2 regions of the Trichococcus sp. ES5 genome follow, and region 1 is predicted to be linked to the other one. Evidence: riboswitches for the same ligand, from Rfam matches in the RefSeq annotation. Region 1 holds a riboswitch; the other holds the start of a gene.
What was found. Region 1 has a riboswitch for FMN ahead of ribD (bifunctional diaminohydroxyphosphoribosylaminopyrimidine deaminase/5-amino-6-(5-phosphoribosylamino)uracil reductase RibD). Riboswitches for the same ligand answer to the same signal wherever they lie in the genome.
Positions count from the first base shown of each region.

Region 1 (9,844 bases):
ATAACCCGCAGCTGTTGATGAGCCAACTGTTTTGCCACGTCAAAGGCGCCTACACCGGGACGGAGACCAACAAGACGGGACTTCTGGAGAAGGCGAACGGCGGGATTTTGTTTCTGGATGAAATCCACCGGTTACCAATCGAAGGACAGGAGATGCTGTTCACCTATATCGACCGCGGTGTTTTCCGGCGGCTCGGCGAATCCGAAAAAGATCATCATGCCAATGTCCTGATCATCGGCGCGACGACTGAAAAAAAGGACACACTTTTGAAGACATTCATCCGCAGACTGCCGATCATCATCGATCTGCCCAGTTTGAGGGAAAGGTCAATCGAAGAAAGACATCAGTTGTTCGATACATTCGTCCAACAGGAAGTAGATCAGTTGGGGGTGCCGATGTATTTCAGCAAGAATGCGCTGAAAGCTTTTCTGCACTACAAGTGTGAATTGAATATTGGGCAATTCAAAGCAGATATCCGGATCGCTTTCGCGAAAAGCTATGCCCGGTTTTTGGCAGTCAAAGAGGATTATCTGAGAGTCAGCAGTAAAGATTTGCCGGATTATATCCGGGCGGGGCTGCTCAGCAATGCGGCTCACCGCCAGATGTGGTCGAAATACGAAGTTACGAACCGACAGGCGATCCAATATTTGCCATCCACCGCTACCGTTACGGAAGTCAGCGTTCCGAGTGAAAGCACCATCTACCGGGAAATGAACACACGCTATCGGGAATTGGAGCAGAACAAAGCCAGCGCGGAAGAGATCCAAAAAGCGATGGAGCATGATCTGAAGACTTATTTCAAATTGACCGGAGAAAAGGAACAACTTTTTTGCAACAAAGAAAACCTAATCGCACTTGTGCCGGATAACATCATCAAGGAACTGGAGAAAATCCTCCGCCATGTCACCATTAAGACGGGTAAGGTAGTGAGCGACAAGGTTTTCCAGATGATGGCTATTCATATCTACAACCTTGTGAAGCGAAGCCAACAAGACCATGTGCTGAAGAATGACATGCATGAAGCGATCATCGACAAGTATCCGGAGATGTACGGCGTCGCGAAGGAGTGCATGACTATTCTGGAAGCGGATCTTGGTGTGGTTATTCCGGAAGAGGAAGCGAGTTATTTCATCATGTTCCTGATGCACGATGAGATGGATGCGATCGAAAGATTGGCGAAAGTGCAGGTCATTGTGATTGCGCACGGATCGGGGATTGCCTCGGCACTTTGCGACACGGCGAACCAGCTGTTGAACCACGAAGGGGCCATCGGAATCAATGCGCGTTTGGATGAGGAGCCCCAGCAAGTGTTCGAAAGGCTGGTCCGTTACATCAAAAACCATCAGATCACCGATGACATCCTGCTGCTGGTGGACATGGGCAGCCTGACGACTTTTGCGGGGGAATTGGAGAAACTGTTCCCTCTGAAAGCTAAGTCCATTCCGCTCGTGAGCACCATGCATGTCCTCGAAGCCAGCAGAAAAGCGATGATCGGTTGCGGTCTGCGTGAAGTCTACGTCGAAACACTGAAGGTAAATGACTATATGGCCATCTATCAGTACAGGAAGGAAGTGGAGCAGTTGCAAATCTGATGAGTTACATGCCATCGGGCTGCATCGATCTGATCAGCACGAGCACGAGCGAAATGTCCAAGCTTTACGGCTTCATATATGTTGATCAGGATGATGAAGGAATAGACAGACTGAAACGCAGCAAAAAAGATTCGTTCCACTGGTACAAAAAGATCATCGCTTCAAACGGGGCTGATCTGGACTGAATATACACGTAGTCCTTGAACAACTGAGCGGTTTGCCGATTCTAAGATAAAATGAACAGTCTCCGGAGTCCGTATGATGGGGATTTCTGGAGGCTGCTTTTGTTTTATCTTGAGGCGGTAAATGTTTTATTATTAGTGGGCGGACAACGGTTTGTCGGACAATGCCCAGCCTTCTACGACGCGTGCCCCGATCGGTTCAGGATTTTCTTTGAATTTGACGAATTCCATCGTTTTCTGTTCAATCCGTTCACCGGTGCGTTTGTCGATGATATAGACGTTATAGCGGATGGCACCCCATTCACCTTCCACGATCATATTATGGAATTCGCCGAGTTCGATGTCATAGGCCTGGAAAAGTTGCCCCATCATGTCCTTGTACTGCTGCAAAGTCAGGCGGTCGCTGTAGACATTGTAGTGCGCATCCGGTTCATACAAAGTCTCGCACCAGTCCAACCAAGCATCGTACCCATTGTTCCAATTCTTGAATCCTTGTTCAAACCGCTCTCTGATCGCATTCTCAAAATTCTGACTCATTATTTTTCCTCCTTCGATTTGGTCTACTTTTTGCGTTCTGTAAACCTTGATATGACTATATCAGGAGGGGATAAACTGAACGTAAACTTTGAGATGGGGACCAAAAAGTACAAAAATATCCCGAAATATTCGGGCGGATATTGTATGATAATGAAAAAAGCAGGGGAGGGATTGTGATGGCTGAACTGGATCGCTTGGTCAAACTGCTCGTGGAGAAGCTGCTGCGTTCATCCAAAAAGCCGGAGCCAAGCGGGAGTGGGACCGATGAGGGAAAAGAATTAGGGAATAAGCCCCTAGAGCGTGTTTCGGAGAGAACTGCTAAAGACGAAACGGACGAAAAAATGCCTGAAGGATGATTTCCTTCAGACATATTGGAGCAGTTCATCATAATAAAGCTTCGTGATCAATTCCCGGTCAGCGGTAGTGGGTTTGTCGATGTAGATGACGTATTCGGCATCCCAAGTGTAGGCGGATGTGCCTTCCAAAAACGGATTTTCTACGGGCGTTTCGGTTTCCAATTCGGCGATGAGGACGGCGATGTAGTCTTCGCTTTCGGTTTCGTCATGGAAGTCGAAGTCATCGCTTGTCTCGATGTAGAGTTTGTAGGCTTTGTCCGGGTGCTCGGCTTTGAATTTTTGGATGATCGCAATTTCTTTGTCCAGGTTTCTCATGGTGCTTGCTCCCTTCGGAAATGGCTTTGGATCAAGTGTTTTCTATAGGCCTATCATAACATTCTCCACCTGCATCTGCACTCAATAACCCGGCGATGGGTGACGGTTGCGGGCTCATATATTATGATGGAATAATCAATTTTAAGGAGGGATCAGCATGGAAATCGCAATTTTACAGCACGTGGATTTTGAAGGGCCGGTGGAGATCGAGAATTGGTGCCGGCAGACCGGAAACGAATATAAGGTATACCGCCTATTTCTGGGGGAAGCTTTGCCGAAAGCGGAGAGAACGGATTTCCTTGTGATATTGGGCGGTCCCATGAGCGTCCTGGATGAACTACCTTGGCTGGAAGAGGAAAGGCAGCTTATCCGTGTACTCATCAGCCAGGGAAAGCCGGTCTTCGGAGTTTGTCTGGGCGGACAGCAGATCGCCAAAACTTTGGGGGCTGACATTTTTCAGGGGGAATACCGGGAAGCAGGTTGGCTGCCGATCCGGACGATAAAATCGGAAACGCTAGGCGAACTGCCTGAGGAACTGGTCGTGTTCCATTGGCACGGGGAGCAATTCGGCTTGCCGGAAGGAGCGGAGCGCCTGTTCACAAGCGAAGTCTGTCCGAATCAGGGTTTTATCTATAAAGAAAATGTGATCGGTCTGCAGTTCCATTTCGAATCCACAAAGGAAAGCATCGAAAGCATTCTCCAGAACGATGCGGCCTTCTTGGACGGCACCGCCTATACGCAGACGTCAGCAGAAATTCGGAATTATCCGATACCCGCGAGCAACCGGAAGCTGCTTTATCGCTTGCTGGATCGGTTAAAAGCTACGGTACCGGATTGAACAGCATAAATCCGGCGAGATCGATAAGATGGGGGAATCGGAATTTCCGGTGGAAGTGTGCTTCGTCGGTTGTCCGTCATGCGCTTCCTTGCGAATAGCCGAGGAGTCCCGTTGTGTCGGCTGATGTGCAGTCGCTACTTTGCGAACAGTCAAGGAATCTTCTTTGTGTCGGCTGATATGCAATCATAGTTTTACAAACAGCCGAGGAAGCCTGTTTATGTAGGCTCTTCCATGTTTAGGCATCTCATATCCGCAAAGCACAAAAAGAGGCTGGGACAAAATCCCAGCCTCTTTTGATTGTTAAAGCAAGTCATTCAATTCGCGGATATCGTCTATCAGTGCATCCGCCGAGTCCAGTTCCCCGGGGAAGCCGAAGCCGTAACGGCAACCCACTGTGCGGACGGGATGATGTTCGGCGACCTCGATGTCCTGGAAACGGTCGCCCACAATCAGGTAGCCGCCAGGAAAAACCGATTGGATCGATTCGAAGATTTCATATTTGGGGATGAAGCTGAAGTCTTCCGTGCAGTACATGCCGTCGAAGTAGCGGTCCAGCCCGAAGCTTTCTCGGTGCGCTTCCATATAGGCCCGGCTACAGTTGCTCAAAAATACTAGACGATAGCCTTTTTCCTTCAATGCCTGCAAGGTTTCCAGAGCGCCTTCGTAAAGAATAGCCTGCCCATTTTGAGCTTTTTCCAGCAGAATCTGCCCGATCATTTTTGAGGCCTTCGATCGGATGTCTTCGTCCAAGTCGGGCATGAAATTTTCCCACATCGCTTTGCTGCTGTAGCCCAGCCACTTCGTAATTTCTGCATCCGCCCAATCCCCGGGAGCAGCGTGGCCGGCTTCAACAAGAAAAGCATAGGCTTGTTTGAAAGCAAAGATGTAATTCCGGGTACTGTCATGGATAGTGCCGTCGTAGTCAAGGATGATGGTGTGAACACCTTTGAACATTCGTTTTCCCATAATTTTTTATAAATTTTTGAGCAGGTTGGCCATTTCGATGGCAGATACAGCACAATCATAGCCTTTATTGCCCGCTTTCGTACCGGCGCGCTCGATGGCTTGTTCAATCGTGTCGGTTGTCAGGACACCGAAGATGACCGGAACGCCGGTATTCATGGAAGCTGTCGCTACGCCTTTGGACACTTCGGAACAGACGTAATCGAAATGTGCCGTTGCACCCTTGATGACGGCGCCTAAAGTGATGACGGCATCATATTTTCCGGAAGCCGCCAATTTTTGCGCTACCAATGGAATTTCGTATGCGCCGGGCACCCATGCCAAGTCGATGGCTTCTTCAGCCACGCCATGGCGTTTTAAGCCATCCAAAGCGCCGCCCACCAATTTCGAGCCGATGAATTCGTTGAAACGTGCCACCACGATCGCGATTTTTAAATCCTGTGCAATTAATTGTCCTTCGATGATGTTCATTTTGTTTTCCTCCTGTTTGATTGTTTTTTTATAAGTCTAGAAAGTGCCCCATCTTTTGTTTCTTTGTTTCCATATAGCGCTGCGTTTCGCCGAATATTTCCAACTGGATCGGAAGCCTTTCGGTGATCTTCACACCGTGCTTTTTCAATCCTTCTATCTTAAGCGGATTGTTCGTCAAAAGCCGGATTTCCTTGACGCCCAAGTCCTGCAGCATCTCGTCAGCCATGTAGTATTCGCGCAGATCGCTTGGGAATCCCAGCATCAGGTTGGCTTCAACCGTGTCGTAGCCTTGGTCCTGCAATGCATAAGCATGGATTTTATTGACGAGGCCGATGCCGCGCCCTTCCTGGCGCAAGTAGACCAAGACCCCTAGGCCTGCCTCGGCGATCTGCTTCATGGCCGCGTCCAATTGCTGGCCGCAGTCGCAGCGTTTCGATCCGAAGACATCGCCAGTCAAGCATTCCGAATGGACGCGCACCAGCACGGGTTCTTCCGTCGTGACATCGCCCATGACCAAGGCGACGTGGTGCTCGTCCGCATCGATCTTGCTCACGTAGGTGTAGATGTCGAACTCGCCGTATTTGGTAGGGAGTTTGGCCTGGCCTTCGCGCATGTAGAGCTGTTCGTTCTCCTTGCGGTAGGCGATCAGGTCGGCGATCGTGCCGATCTTCAGGTCATGCTCTTTGGCGAAAGTGATCAGTTCGGCTGTGCGCATCATCGTGCCGTCATCGGCCATGATTTCGCAGCAGAGTCCTGCCGGCTTCAATCCGGCTAAACGGGCCAAATCGACGGTGGCTTCGGTATGGCCGTTACGCGCGAGCACACCGTTGTCGACTGCCTTCAGCGGGAAGATATGGCCAGGGCGGCGGAAATCTTCGGGCTTGGCGTCATCCTCCACGGCCTTCATGACGGTCAGAGAGCGTTCGAAAGCCGAGATGCCGGTGGTCGTCTCGACATGGTCGATGGCGACGGTGAAGGCTGTCCCATGATTATCGGTGTTGCGGTCCACCATCGGAGTCAGTACCAGTTTCTCGGTGAGTGTCCGCTCCATCGGCATACAGATTAAGCCTTTCGCGTAGATGGCCATGAAATTGATGTTTTCCGGAGTCGCGAATTCGGCTGCGCAGATCAGGTCGCCTTCATTTTCGCGGTCTTCATCATCCACCAGCACAATGATTTTGCCGGCTCTGATGTCCGCGATAAGTTCTTGGGATGTGTTGAACATGTATGTTTTCCTCCTTTTTTTCAGAAGAAGCCGTTCTCTTGCAAGAAAGCTTCAGATAGGTTGCTTTGTTTTGTTTGTGTTTTAGGGCTCAGGCCCAGCAGTTTTTCCACGTATTTTCCGATGATGTCGCACTCCAGATTGACCGTGTCGCCCAACTTCTTCTCGAGCAGGATCGTCTCCGCTCCGGTATGGGGAATGATGGATACCTGGAACGAGCCGCTGTCGACCGTCGCCACAGTCAGGCTGACGCCGTCGATGGCGATCGAGCCTTTTTCGATGATGTAGCGGAGCAGTTCGGGGCCGGCTGAGATGGTGATCCAGACGGCGTTATCGTCCTTGCGGTATTCCTTGATCGAGCCGGTCCCGTCGATGTGCCCGCTGACGATGTGCCCGCCCAGGCGGGTGTCGAGCTGCAATGCCCGTTCCAGATTGACGCGGCCGCCCATCTGCAGGCCGCCAAGGTTTGAGCGTTGCAGCGTTTCCGGCATGACGTCGGCATCGAAGGCATCCTTATGCAGCTTCGTTACCGTCAGGCAGACGCCGTTGGTGGAGATGCTGTCGCCGATTTTTGTTCCGATCAGCACTTTTTTTCCGCCGATAGTGACGACGGAAGATTTTTGGCCATGACGGATGCCTTTTAAGGTGCCGACTTCTTCGATGATTCCAGTAAACATGAATGTCCTCCCACTTTCCTCTATTATTCGTTCTTGGAAAGGTAGCCTTCTAAAAGGATATCTTCCCCAACGGTGCTGGCCTTCAACTCGATGACGCTGAAAGCTTGGCTCAGCTTCTCGATACCTTCTCCGCCGACAGGTGTTTTTGCCGTTTCCCCGCCGATCAGTTTCGGGGCGATGTAGACTTGCACCTTGTCGACGATGCCTGCTTGCAATGCGGCAAAGTTCAAAGTGGCGCCGCCTTCCAAGAGGATGCTGTCGATGCCGCGCTCTCCGAGAACTTTCATCAGCGCCTTCAGATCGGTCCGGCCATCCTTGGTCGGTACAGTCAAAAGCTCGATGCTGGCTGCTTCGAGCAGTGCGGCTTTATTGCGGTCCGCCCATTCTGTCGTTGCGATAAGAGTCTTGGCCACATCCTGATCTTGGAGCACTTTTGCTTCCAAAGGGATGCGCAAGGTGCTGTCGACGATGATCCGCAGCGGATTTTTTCCTCCCGGAATGCGGGAAGTCAGTTGCGGATCGTCCATGATGACGGTCTGGACACCGACCATGATGCCGGTGAGGGCGCTGCGCAGTTGCTGCACGCGTTCCCTGGCGGCAGGTCCGGTGATCCATTGCGATTCGCCGGTTCGGGTCGCGATCTTTCCGTCCAGGGACATCGCTGCTTTCATGACGACGAACGGTTCTTTTTTTACGATGTATTTCATGAATATTTCATTCAAACGGCTGCTTTCTTCAGCCCGGACGCCGGTTACTACTTCGATGCCGGCAGCCTGCAGTTTCTTGACGCCGCGTCCGGAAACCAACGGATTCGGATCCAAAGCCGCGATGACAACTCGACCGATTTTCTTTTCGATGATTTTGTCGGAGCAGGGCGGTGTTTTGCCGAAATGGGAGCAAGGTTCCAGAGTCACATAGATGGTTGCACCGGCCACATCTTCTGTTGCCGAGCGGAACGCGTTCACTTCAGCATGGCCTTCCCCGATTTTTTCGTGGTAGCCGGACCCGATGATGCGTCCGTCCTTGACGATGATGGCGCCGACCATCGGATTCGGGGCAACGGCACCGCGGCCTTTCTCGGCAAGTCCCAGCGCCATTTGCATAAAGTATGTATCCTTATCTTGCATCTTTGTGTGCCTCCCATTTCCAAAATAAAAAGCCCTGAACATTTCTGCTTCAGGGCTCGACAAAGGAAGGCCAGCTAAATAAGGCCAAAAAATCCCTGGGTATACACTACACCCAGGGATTGACATTCCGATTCATGAACGAATGGCGAACAAGTGTTATTTGCATGGCAAATAAACGTATGCCCACTCGAAAATGGTTTCTGTCTTCTCTCATCCAGACTCTGACTGTCGGCTTCGGAATTTAACCGAATCTGCCTTAACGGCTCGTGGGCTTTACCACCGGTAGGGATTTTCACCCGTCCCTGAAGACTATTCAATTAAGTTGCCTCTAGGATAATCTCAATCCGTATCATTGTCAAATAAAAATTTTTGCAAACAAATGTTCTGTAGTGGAAGAGTGTCTCCCGCTGCCCGTATTTGGTCGGATTATAACCGTTAGATTAAAATAAAGTTTGTAATCCATTAGAATTGGGTATAAAATGAGTCCAATAATAGTTGCAACATGACTCGGAAATGATCGTTCGCAAGAGCGACAGTGAGAATAACATTAAAAGGGGATGGCGGAATTTTGGAACAAGTATTTCAAGGAAGAAGCTTATTGGCGGAAAAAGATTTCACTCGGGAAGAATTGGAGTATCTGATTGATTTTTCGGCGCATTTGAAGGATCTGAAGAAACGAAATATTCCGCACCGTTATCTGGAAGGCAAAAACATTGCCCTTTTGTTCGAAAAAGCCTCCACTCGTACTAGAGCTGCTTTTACAGTGGCTGCCATCGATCTTGGGGCGCATCCTGAATACCTTGGGAAAAATGATATCCAATTGGGCAAAAAGGAATCCGTTGAAGACACCGCTAAAGTACTCGGCAGTATGTTCGACGGCATCGAATTCCGCGGATTCAGCCAAAAAACCGTCGAAGATTTGGCGAAATATGCCGGTGTACCGGTATGGAATGGCTTGACGGATGAGTGGCATCCGACCCAAATGATCGCTGATTTCCTGACGGTCAAAGAGCATTTCGGAAAATTAGCAGGGCTTAAATTGGCCTATGTCGGGGATGGACGCAACAACGTCGCCAACAGCCTGTTGGTTACCGGTGCTATCCTCGGCGTGCATGTCACGATCTGCGCGCCGGAATCGCTGTTCCCGAACGAGGAATTGGTTGAGATGGCCCAGAAATTCGCTGAAAAGAGCGGCAGCAAAATCGAAATCACGGCTGATGTTGCCAAAGGCGTAAAAGCGGCTGATGTCCTTTACACCGATGTATGGGTATCGATGGGTGAAGAAGATAAATTTTCAGAACGTATCGAATTGTTGGCGCCTTATCAGATCAATATGGAGATGATTGAGAAGACCGGAAATGACGATGTGATCATGCTGCACTGTTTGCCGGCTTTCCATGATACAAAAACGCAATATGGCCAGGAAATCGCGGAAACATTCGGCATGCGCGAGATGGAAGTGACCGATGCCGCCTTCCGCAGCAAGCACGGTCGTCAGTTTGAGCAAGCTGAAAACCGCATGCATTCCATCAAGGCAATCATGGCTGCGACCTTAGGAAATTTA
Region 1 covers NZ_FJND01000009.1:77,502-87,345, reverse strand. The annotation lists gene TES5_RS08710 (sigma-54-dependent transcriptional regulator) at 1-1,592, shown strand, start outside; partial or broken gene TES5_RS08705 (family 1 glycosylhydrolase) at 1,586-1,777, shown strand; gene TES5_RS08700 (nuclear transport factor 2 family protein) at 1,910-2,311, opposite strand; gene TES5_RS08695 (hypothetical protein) at 2,488-2,667, shown strand; gene TES5_RS08690 (hypothetical protein) at 2,674-2,982, opposite strand; gene TES5_RS08685 (type 1 glutamine amidotransferase) at 3,140-3,820, shown strand; gene TES5_RS08680 (HAD family hydrolase) at 4,121-4,774, opposite strand; gene ribE (6,7-dimethyl-8-ribityllumazine synthase) at 4,793-5,254, opposite strand; gene TES5_RS08670 (bifunctional 3,4-dihydroxy-2-butanone-4-phosphate synthase/GTP cyclohydrolase II) at 5,283-6,479, opposite strand; gene TES5_RS08665 (riboflavin synthase) at 6,500-7,153, opposite strand; gene ribD (bifunctional diaminohydroxyphosphoribosylaminopyrimidine deaminase/5-amino-6-(5-phosphoribosylamino)uracil reductase RibD) at 7,177-8,280, opposite strand; FMN riboswitch at 8,479-8,594, opposite strand; gene argF (ornithine carbamoyltransferase) at 8,846-9,844, shown strand, end outside.

Region 2 (9,844 bases), on a different contig from region 1:
ATCATTCAAAAACACGCGTTGCATTTCGTTTTCGGCAGTCGAAAAGGTTATCCTGATCCCTTTCAACAACTTATGCAATGCCTCTTCATCCTGGAGATCGACTTCGTTGGATAAAGCCGCATAAGTCAACGTTCGATACATCGCACCTGTGTCCAGATAGATGTATCCCAACTGTTCCGCAACTTTCTTCGCGATGGTGCTTTTTCCGGCGGATGCGGGACCATCTATGGCAATATTCATTTTTTTCACATTAAACCTCCGACTTTGTTCTATCTGATTTCATTGAAAAAGCCGCCTTATCAGACGGCTTCCATTATTTAACGTTCAATACCATACCGATTTGTGCTTCTGTGCTGCTCAAACCGTTAGCCTGCATCAACTCATCCAATGTCATCCCATGGTTCACAGCAATCCGATAAAGGTTATCACCTGCTTTTATGGTGTAGGAATTATTGTATGCTCCGTTTGTTGTTGCGGGTTCTTCGACTGTTTCAGCAGGCGTTTCGACCACTGGGGGTGCAGTGCTGGAACTTGGCGTTTCCACAATCGTTGGTTCCGGTTCTGCTTCGCTTTCAGCGACTTCACTGGATGCTTCGGGCTCTTCAGAAGATACTTCTTCGCTGCTCTCGACACTGGAACTGGCCACTCTTTTGTTGATCATCACTTGTTCAGCACTCTTGGGTACGGGAGTATTTTGATTCTGTTTATTATAATAGATGGTTGCAAAAGGAATAATCAGAATAGCCAAAAAGAGAAACAGCAATACTTTTAATAGAGGTGCTACTTCTTTATTTTTTGTATTTCTGGCCGAACGCGAATACTGCCGGCTCTTCAGATTTTCATCTTCGCCGAATTTACGTGACCAAGGCTCTCCATTATTGCGATTGCGATTCTTTTTATCCATTCGGGTTCCTCCTATAAGTGATTCATGCTAATTGTAGCACATTTCCGCAATTTTGGGGTTAAATTTTATAAAAGAAAAAGGTCAGAAAGGATTTTTTCCCAGTGTGGGACTGCCTTCGTTGGAAACGCATTCCCAAACCTTATTGTACCCACTAAATGCGGTTCCTCTATGCCACAGTTGTCACAGCAGTGGCTAGGTTCGACCAGACTGCTTTTCCCGAAATAAGCGGAGATGTACGCACGTCTGCAATTATCGGTTTCGGCGAACCCCTTCATACGCTTCAACAAATTTTGCTTTAATTCTCGCCGGGCCGCTATAAATTGCTTCGCTTCCTCCTTCGTGAGCTGCTGACGCAAGATGTGCTGCAGCAACGTTTGTTCAGTCGGACTCCCATAGTCGGGATTAATTGCTTTATTTTTGATTGCACTCTCAATCGTAAAATCGTTAGGAAAATCACCTTGCAACATCTTCACTTTGAAGTTGTAGTCCGTTTCCGAATACAACAGGACAGCCGTACTCTGTTGGCCGTCGCGCCCTGCTCTGCCTATCTCCTGCACATATTCTTCCAGCGAATTCGGCATATGGTAATGGATCACATAGCGGATGTTCGCCTTATTGATCCCCATTCCGAATGCGCTGGTGGCGCAGATGACGTCCAACTCATCCCGAAGGAATTGATGCTGGATGGTGATCCTGTCTTCATTTGTCCGATCTGCATGATAGGCTTCTACGCGCAAACTTGTTTTTTTTCGGATCATGAAAGCTACCGCATCAGCTTGTGCCTTACTGGAGAAGTAAACAATGCCTGGAGATGGGTATTTCTTCAAAAGCTCAAGGAGATGTTCATTTTTCTCTTCTGGAGGCACTGCAGCGACCTTATAATAAATATTGGCACGGTCTACCGGCCCTTCAAATACGTTCAAAGCGTTCCCATCGATATGCAAAGATCCGATGATGTCACCCATAACGGCTGAAGTCGCTGTAGCGGTGAGCGCCAACGTCAATGGATTGCCCAAGGCTTGTCTTGCCGCTCCAAGAAAAAGATAATCGGAACGGAAATCCAATCCCCATTGGGAAATACAGTGCGCCTCATCGACCACAAACAAAGCAAGCGGAATCTGTTTGAGTTGGTTCATTACGAATTGGTTTTGAAGCATCTCCGGAGAAAGAAACAAAAACTTGATTTGATCCAGGTTGCTCAGTAGTTGTTGCCTTTCTTCGAACTGCAGCATGCTGTTTAATGAGGCCGTCCTTTTTTCACCCATGAATTTCAGTTGGGCGACCTGGTCTTCCATCAAGGACAACAGTGGCGAAACGATAACGACCATTCCATCCAAAAGATAGCCACTCAGCTGGTATATCAACGATTTTCCTGTTCCCGTCGGCAATGTGGCCAACGTATGTTTGCCGGCCAAAACTGATAGAATGGGATCCAACTGGCCCTCTTTGAATGCCGGGTAGCCAAAGTATTTCTGTAGTTCTGATTTCAATTGTGCTTCATCCATGTTTAGCCGCAACCTCACTTCTTATTTGTATCAGCCTGGACTCGAAAAAGGTGATTTCGGGAAATACTCTTTGGATTTCCCGGTAATCGACTCGTACCTTTTGTTCCACGAGTTGCTGCAGATACTGCATTTTCTCCTTATCCAAAAATCTTTGTGTAGGGAATTCTGGATAGATCAGGGCGATTTCGGCAAAGTGATCTTGGATCGTGCTCTGTTTCAAGCCCCGCATCGAAATGATTTCCGCCATCCCATGCCCGTGCATGAAATATCCCATAGTCGTTTCGGCGCTGGCGGAAGCCAAGCCGTTTTCCTTTATCGTCATCAGCATGACCGAAGCAAGGACAGGAAAATTTTCCGGTTCTTTTTCCAAAGTGTCGTACAATCTCAGCCAATTTTGGTGCAGCAGTATTTTAACTTCGGCTTCCTCGAACGACAACAGTCCAGCCATTTGACCGGTCGTTTTCCTCAAGTGGTCTGCACCTTCAAATTGCAGCACAAAGAGCCCGGCATCCCTTTCGGGCAGCCGCGACAAATAGCTACGCCATTCTTCTCCATAAGCGCGTGCAAATGCGGATTTATCTCCTGCATGCTGCGTCAACAAACGCTTCATCCAAAGCTGCTCCTTCGCTTCCCTCTCAATGGGATAATAGTGTTTATTTTTGTGCAGCATTTCGGAAAGGACTTGGATCAGAAACAGCATCCGTCGGCGTAAAACGCCTTGTACGAGGGCAAATTCCAGTTGGCTTCCCAAAGAAAAATGTGCGTGCCGGCTGAAAAAATCAGCTTTCTTCGCACCGCCTGCTTCGCTGAGCAGAAAGCCCTCGCCCTCGTTGCCGCTGATCAGTCCATCCGAAACCAAACGCTCGAGACCCTTTTTCAAGGCTGTCGGTTTCATGCCCGGCATGACAGTGAAATAGGCTTCCAGATCATATTGGCGGCACTGGAGCATGGTGGACACGGTCCGTTTGCCTATCAGGGTATAGAAAAGAGTCGCTTCCTTGATGGAGCGCTCGGTTGAAATGCAATCCAAAAAAAGATACTCTATGTATGTCAAATCTTTCATATTCTCACCACCAAATTTTTGTAAAGAAGGTTACTGTATGTATTATACCAAAGTAAATCAGGATAACTGCATCGCTTGTGGACTTTGCCAAATAATTTCACCGGATCTCTTCGACTACACTTCCGAAGGGATAGCTTTCACGAAAATGGATTCAAATGCGGGGAATGCTCCGATACCTGCTGAACGCTTCGAAGCGTTTCTGGATGCCTATCGCAAATGCCCAACCGGTGCCATCTTGCGTTCAGAATCACCTTTCCCTCCAACAGAGCAGTGATTCTGAACTCTCTTTGTTGCAGGGACAATCCAAAAGAGGCTGCACCCGGAATCATCACTGATTCGGATGCAGCCTCTTTTTCTTGGAAAAGCAAAATCATAAACCGCAGATTCTTACTGGGCAAACGGAACTTTATTATGCGCCAACCAAGGTTTCAACTTCGGCATCACCAAAAGGATGACCGCACTTACGACAAGTCCTTTGATGATATTGAACGGCAAAATACCAGCCAATACTAATTCTTTGACGGATCCCATCTCAAAGTTCAAAAGATACATATATAAAGGAGTGATGATGAACCAATTGGCTATTGATAAGACAACCGTCAACACCAAGGTGCCTGTCAACAGCGCCATAATAACGGCTGTTTTTGTTTTAGCTTTATTCAATAGGTAGTAGACAGGCAAAGTGTAAGAGAGCGTCGCCAACAGACTTGCGAAGTCTCCGATTGGATAGCCCATGTCCCCGCCTGTTTGAAGGTAGTGCAAAATAGATCGGATGACAGCGGAGATGATTCCGCCGGCTGGACCGTAAAGGAAAAATGAAAGCAGAATCGGTAAGTCGCTGAAGTCGATCTTCAGATACGAAAATGCTGGAATTACCGGAAAAGCGATGAACATCAGCACAAATGCCAATGCCCCAAATAGTGAAATACCGACCAATCTTTTTGTTTTGTTTTGTTGCATGTTAATGAATCCTCCCTGTTGACTGTCTCAGAGATGGGTTTCTCCAAATAGAAAAGACCCTATTCTTATCATCCTCAAATGGACACATAAAAATAGAGCCTTTGAAATTGCAATTCAAAGAAACCCCATCTTCTCCCATCCAGACTGTACTGTCGGTACTGGAATTACACCAGATCAGCCCGCAATGTAACACTGCGAGGTCGTGGACTTTTACCACCGGTCGGGAATTTCACCCTGCCCTGAAGACGAATCATATTTATATTTGTTATACATAAACTATAAGCGATGCAAGAGCGCTTGTCAAGCACGTTATTACGGTTTCGAGATGTTTTTTTGAGAGTATTATCCGTTCACTCTTCTCAAACATTGTGGAATGGAAGCCGCACCAAGAAAGTCGTTCCTACACCGGGCTCACTGTGTACCTCAATTTCCCCATCATGCACTTCCACGATTGTTTTCACGATTGAAAGACCGATGCCAGTCCCTTTTTGCTTCGAATATGTCCGAGATTTATCATTTTTGTAAAATCGCTCGAAAATGAACGGCAAACTTTCCACTTGGATACCGATCCCGTTATCGCTGATTTCAAAGACAACCTTATCCAACATGTCCTCCAAACGGACAGTGATATGGATGAATTTTTGCCTACGCGTGCCGATTTCGGCCGAATAACGTACCGCATTGTCGATCAGATTGTAAAATACTTGATTCATTTTCTCTTCGTCGAAAGCATAAGTTTTGATGCCATCTGCAAGCTCATAAGTGAATTGGATAGCGGCTTCTTTAAAACTGTTCTCGAACCTACTTGCCAAATGATCGAAGAAATCCGCGAGATCGACATTCTGCCTGTTCAGATCAACATAACCCGCTTGCATACGTGAAAGATCCAGAAGATTGTTCACCATCTTGTTCATTTCGGTCGTTTCATCCAAAATGATTTGAGCCATTTCTATCTTTTCGTCATTGCTTTCAGCGATGTTGTCGATAATGGCTTCGCTGTAGCCTTTGATCATCTGCAAAGGTGTCCGCAAGTCGTGGGATACATTCGTGATGAAATCTCCGCGGATAATATCCAATTGCCTTTCGTTCGTCACATCCTGCAGCACGATCAGCACCCCAGTGATTTTTTTCAGATCCGCTTGGATGACCGGTGTCACCTTGACATTATAATGCCGCTGTGACCAACTGAGATCCGCTTCCGATCCGGATGTTGTTTTGAAAGCGTACTGTACCATTTCTTTGAACTGATGCGGCATCACTTTAGCCGCGGCATCCGGGTCAACTCTACGCCAAAAATCCAAAAAATCTTGCCCTGGTCCGTTAACTAGTTTCAATTGGAAATTCTGGTCAAAGTAGAGGATTCCAGAAGGCAACGAATCAAACAGATGATTCAACAGTTCGCGTTCTTCCCTGTTCATCAGCATCGTAGCCTGAAGGGTCTTTCCCAACTTGTTCATGGCAGTTCCTAAACCAGAAATCTCGTCATAAGATTCGAACGTAATCCGCTTAGAAAAATCATTCCGTGAGTATTTGAAGGCGATATCCGTCATAATCCCCAACGGCTCAGCAACATTCCGGATCAGGTGCTGATAATAGATGATTGTCCCCATCAAATATACAGTCAACAGCAGCAGCGTGATACTTTTTGCGTTCAGTTGGTACGTCTGAAATTCATCTAAGTCGTAACCGATGACGAGCATTCCGGACTGTCCCTGCAGCTCAAATTTATGAACAAAAACCATCAGAAGTAAAGGATTGTTTTCCTCGTCTTTGATGGTGATTCTACTGAAATCATCTACGTTACTGTCGATTGCATCCAGAATTTGATCATTCATTAAAATATTCTCCAGAAGCAATTCGGACTGCCCTTGCAGTTCCGGGTTTTGTATGACGAAACGGCTCTGATCTGCTATTTTGATGTAATAGGACAATTCAGGATCAAACGATTGCGCAGCATTGGCTTGCGTGAGATAACCTTCAGGATCGGACATGATCGCGTCCTTAAGTGCGGTGACCTTTTCCTGCAGTAGTTTATTATAGGTATCTTCGATTGAGTTCACACTGATGATTGCGTGGCCGATATACATCAAAGTCATGATGGTTACAGTCAAAAAAGTCAAAAGGACCCATGATTTGAGGAATATACTCGTCCTTCTCATTGTGCATCGTTTGCCGCATGGTCATCATTCGGAGAGAATTTATAACCCATCCCCCAAACGGTGACTATCATTTTCGAAACAGGTTTGGATTGCTTCAACAGTTTCTCGCGCAACCGCTTGACGTGCGTATCCACCGTACGTAGATCGCCGAAAAATTCGTATTTCCAGACTTCTTTCAAAAGAACTTCCCTCGTAAAAATTTTTTCCGGGGACTTTGAAAGATAAACCAGCAACTCAAATTCTTTTGGAGTCAAATTGATGGCCACATCGTCTACCAAAACTTTTCTGGCATCTGGAAAAATCTTCAGCATTGGGTATTCGATTGTGCTCGATTCCGATTCTGAAGGCTTGGTCCGCTTCAAGATGGCTGCGACACGCAGCATGACTTCCCTTGGGCTGAACGGCTTCACAATGTAATCATCTGCTCCGGACAAGAAACCTTCTACGCGATTATTTTCTTCTCCGCGGGCAGTGATCATCATGATCGGTATTTCTTTTTCTTTGCGGACTATTTTGGCTACTTCAATGCCAGTCATCCCAGGAAGCATGATATCCAACAATACCAAATCGTAATGGTTGTTCAAGATCATTTCAACCGCAGTTGTGCCATCCTCTGCTTCGGCTGTTTCGTAGCCATCCTTTTCCAGATAGAGTTTCAGCAGTCTTCGGATGCGCTCTTCGTCATCCACAATCAATATTTTCCCGCTGGAATTTGTCATCGTGATCATCCTCCCCCGTTGTATAAGAAAACTACCTTTTTGATGCCTTTTCGTTCGCAAGAGCCATATTCTTAAGCTTCTCTATTTCGAACGCCTTCAGCTCTCTGTGTTGCCCAGGTTTAAGATCACCGAGGGTAAGGAATCCAAATGACTCCCTTTTCAGCTTTTCGACAGGGCAACCGATTTTTTCAAACATTTTTTTCACTTGATGATTCCAACCCTCATGAATAGTCAATTCAACGATTGCTGTATTTTTTTGGGAATTAGCCGAAATCAACTTAGCTCTCGCTTTAGATGTTTTTTTCCCGTCGATCAGTACCCCGTTCTCCAATTTGTTCAGATCAGAGCGAGTAGGGATAGAACCGACTTTAGCGACGTAAGTTTTGTCGATGTGGTATTTCGGATGAGTCAACAGGTTCGCAAACTCACCGTCATTGGTCAAAAGAAGCAGTCCAGTTGTATCATAGTCCAATCTTCCGATGGGATAAATCCGCTCCTTAACATCGAAGAAATCGGTAACAACTGTCCGATCTTTATCATCTTTCACGGATGAGAGAGTATTCTTGGGTTTGTAGAACAAGTAGTAAACAGGCTGCTCTCGATAGATCGGCATGCCGTTCACTTCGACCCTGTCGTTTTTTGAAACTTTGACCCCTAATTCTGTCACTTTGTTCCCGTTTACGCTGACTGCACCAGAAGTGATCAGTTCTTCGGCTTTTCGTCTTGATGCTATTCCTGCATGAGCAATAACTTTTTGTAATCTTTCCATTTATTCACCTATTATTCTTATTTGTTTTTGTCGGTCATTCTTGTTCCGGTATGACGGAATCTGCTTTGAAAAAAGCAAGTTGGCTATCTTGATTTTCATCAATAGGAAAATCAAAAAGATCGAAAGATTCATTATCCTGCATTTGGAATAATTCATCCACATTCGGCAGATCATCAATTGTGGTCAGTCCGAAATAATTCATGAAATAGTCCGTCGTTCCGTAAATGATCGGTCTTCCCGGTGTTTCGGAACGTCCGATTTCCTTTATCAACCCTCTCAGCAACAACCTTTGGACCAGTCCTGCTGACTGCACGCCGCGGATCTGATCGATTTCCATCCGCGTCAAGGGTTGCTTGTAAGCGATGATTGCCAGCGTCTCCAGGGCAGCTTGCGATAAGTGGGTCGCGAATGGCGAAACAGCGTACATTTTGATGAGTTCTGCATACTCTCTTTTTGTGGCGAGTTGGTATCTTTTGCGGGTTTCGATGAGCGTCAAACCGGAATGGATGTTGTCGTTATGACTCGCCCGCATTTCGGTCAACAGATTTTGCGCTTCCAATGGGGTGGTCTCCAATAAAGAGGTGATCTCATCCATACTCAAGCCATCATCCCCTGCCACAAACAGCAGACTCTCCAGTGCCCCTTTTTTATTCATTTGCTAAAACTCCCATATTACGTAATATATAAATGTCTCCATAGGTGCTTTCCTGCGAAAAATTGATTTTTCTTTCTTTGACCAATTCCAGCATCGCCAAAAATGTATTCACGATCTGCGATTTGGTCTGCACTTCAAAGAAATCCGTAAAGGGCAGCCTCTGGTCAGAATCATGCGGCAGGTTCTCCAACTTCTCCATGATCCAAGTCATCGTCTGATCCACCGTATATTGTTCCTGTTCCATTCTGGCCTGTAGCGGCTTCTTTTTTTGCAATTTCTGATACATTTTCTGAAGCGCAGCGATAAGGTCTGCAGCAGAAACTTCTCCAGGGGCAAGCGGAATCGCTTGTTGAAGCTCCTCCAGATCCGTTGCGGGCTTCGTGAAATATAAGCCGCGCTCCTCTTCCATCGTTTTAAGCGCTTTGGCGGCTTCCTGAAATTGCTTGTATTCCACCAATTGTTGGATCAGGCTTTCCCTCGGATCTTCACCTTCTTCATAAAATTCCTCTTCGAAAGTCACTTCTTTTTTCGGAAGCAACATACGGCTTTTAATTTCCAACAATGTCGCAGCCATCAACAAATAATCGCCGGCGATATCTAATTTCATCTCCTGCATCGTGTCTAAGTAACGCAAATATTGAAAAGTCACTTCCGTAATCGGAATATCAAAAATATCAACTTTGAGCTCTTTGATTAAGTGCAGCAGGAGATCCAATGGTCCCTCAAAATCCGGCAATATGAGGGTGAGTTCATTTTGTTCGCTCACAATGATCCACTCGATTCCTCATCACTTCGGTTCAGTTGTTTCTGGTTCCACTTGGCGATGAACTGCGCGGTTTCCAGCGTGCCATTGATTGTGCTTGTAGGGTAGTGTTGTTGCAGTCCATCCAACAGCCGATGAACAATCCCTTCATTACGAAAAGAAGGGGAGACAGCAATATGACGGACGAGCACCATTGCCTCGCTTATTTCCACACCTATCAGAGCAACAATATTATCAGTCACTTCATCTTTCCACAAGAAGAGCTTCCTATCAACATTTTCGATGTAGCTTTCCATTTCTGGCTTCAGCCTCGCTACATTTTTTAGATCTGTTACATAAGAAAGCAG
Region 2 covers NZ_FJND01000004.1:87,771-97,614, reverse strand. The annotation lists gene cmk ((d)CMP kinase) at 1-240, opposite strand, end outside; gene TES5_RS15770 (LysM peptidoglycan-binding domain-containing protein) at 314-904, opposite strand; gene TES5_RS05195 (RecQ family ATP-dependent DNA helicase) at 970-2,409, opposite strand; gene TES5_RS05190 (YpbB family protein) at 2,402-3,472, opposite strand; gene TES5_RS05185 (ferredoxin) at 3,510-3,746, shown strand; gene TES5_RS05180 (ECF transporter S component) at 3,860-4,432, opposite strand; FMN riboswitch at 4,556-4,683, opposite strand; gene TES5_RS05175 (sensor histidine kinase) at 4,792-6,552, opposite strand; gene TES5_RS05170 (response regulator transcription factor) at 6,588-7,310, opposite strand; gene TES5_RS05165 (pseudouridine synthase) at 7,342-8,079, opposite strand; gene scpB (SMC-Scp complex subunit ScpB) at 8,114-8,734, opposite strand; gene TES5_RS05155 (segregation/condensation protein A) at 8,727-9,500, opposite strand; gene TES5_RS05150 (GNAT family N-acetyltransferase) at 9,497-9,844, opposite strand, start outside.
Region 2: linked by a shared signal. The riboswitch ahead of TES5_RS05180 (ECF transporter S component) and the one ahead of ribD (bifunctional diaminohydroxyphosphoribosylaminopyrimidine deaminase/5-amino-6-(5-phosphoribosylamino)uracil reductase RibD) in region 1 are both predicted to bind FMN.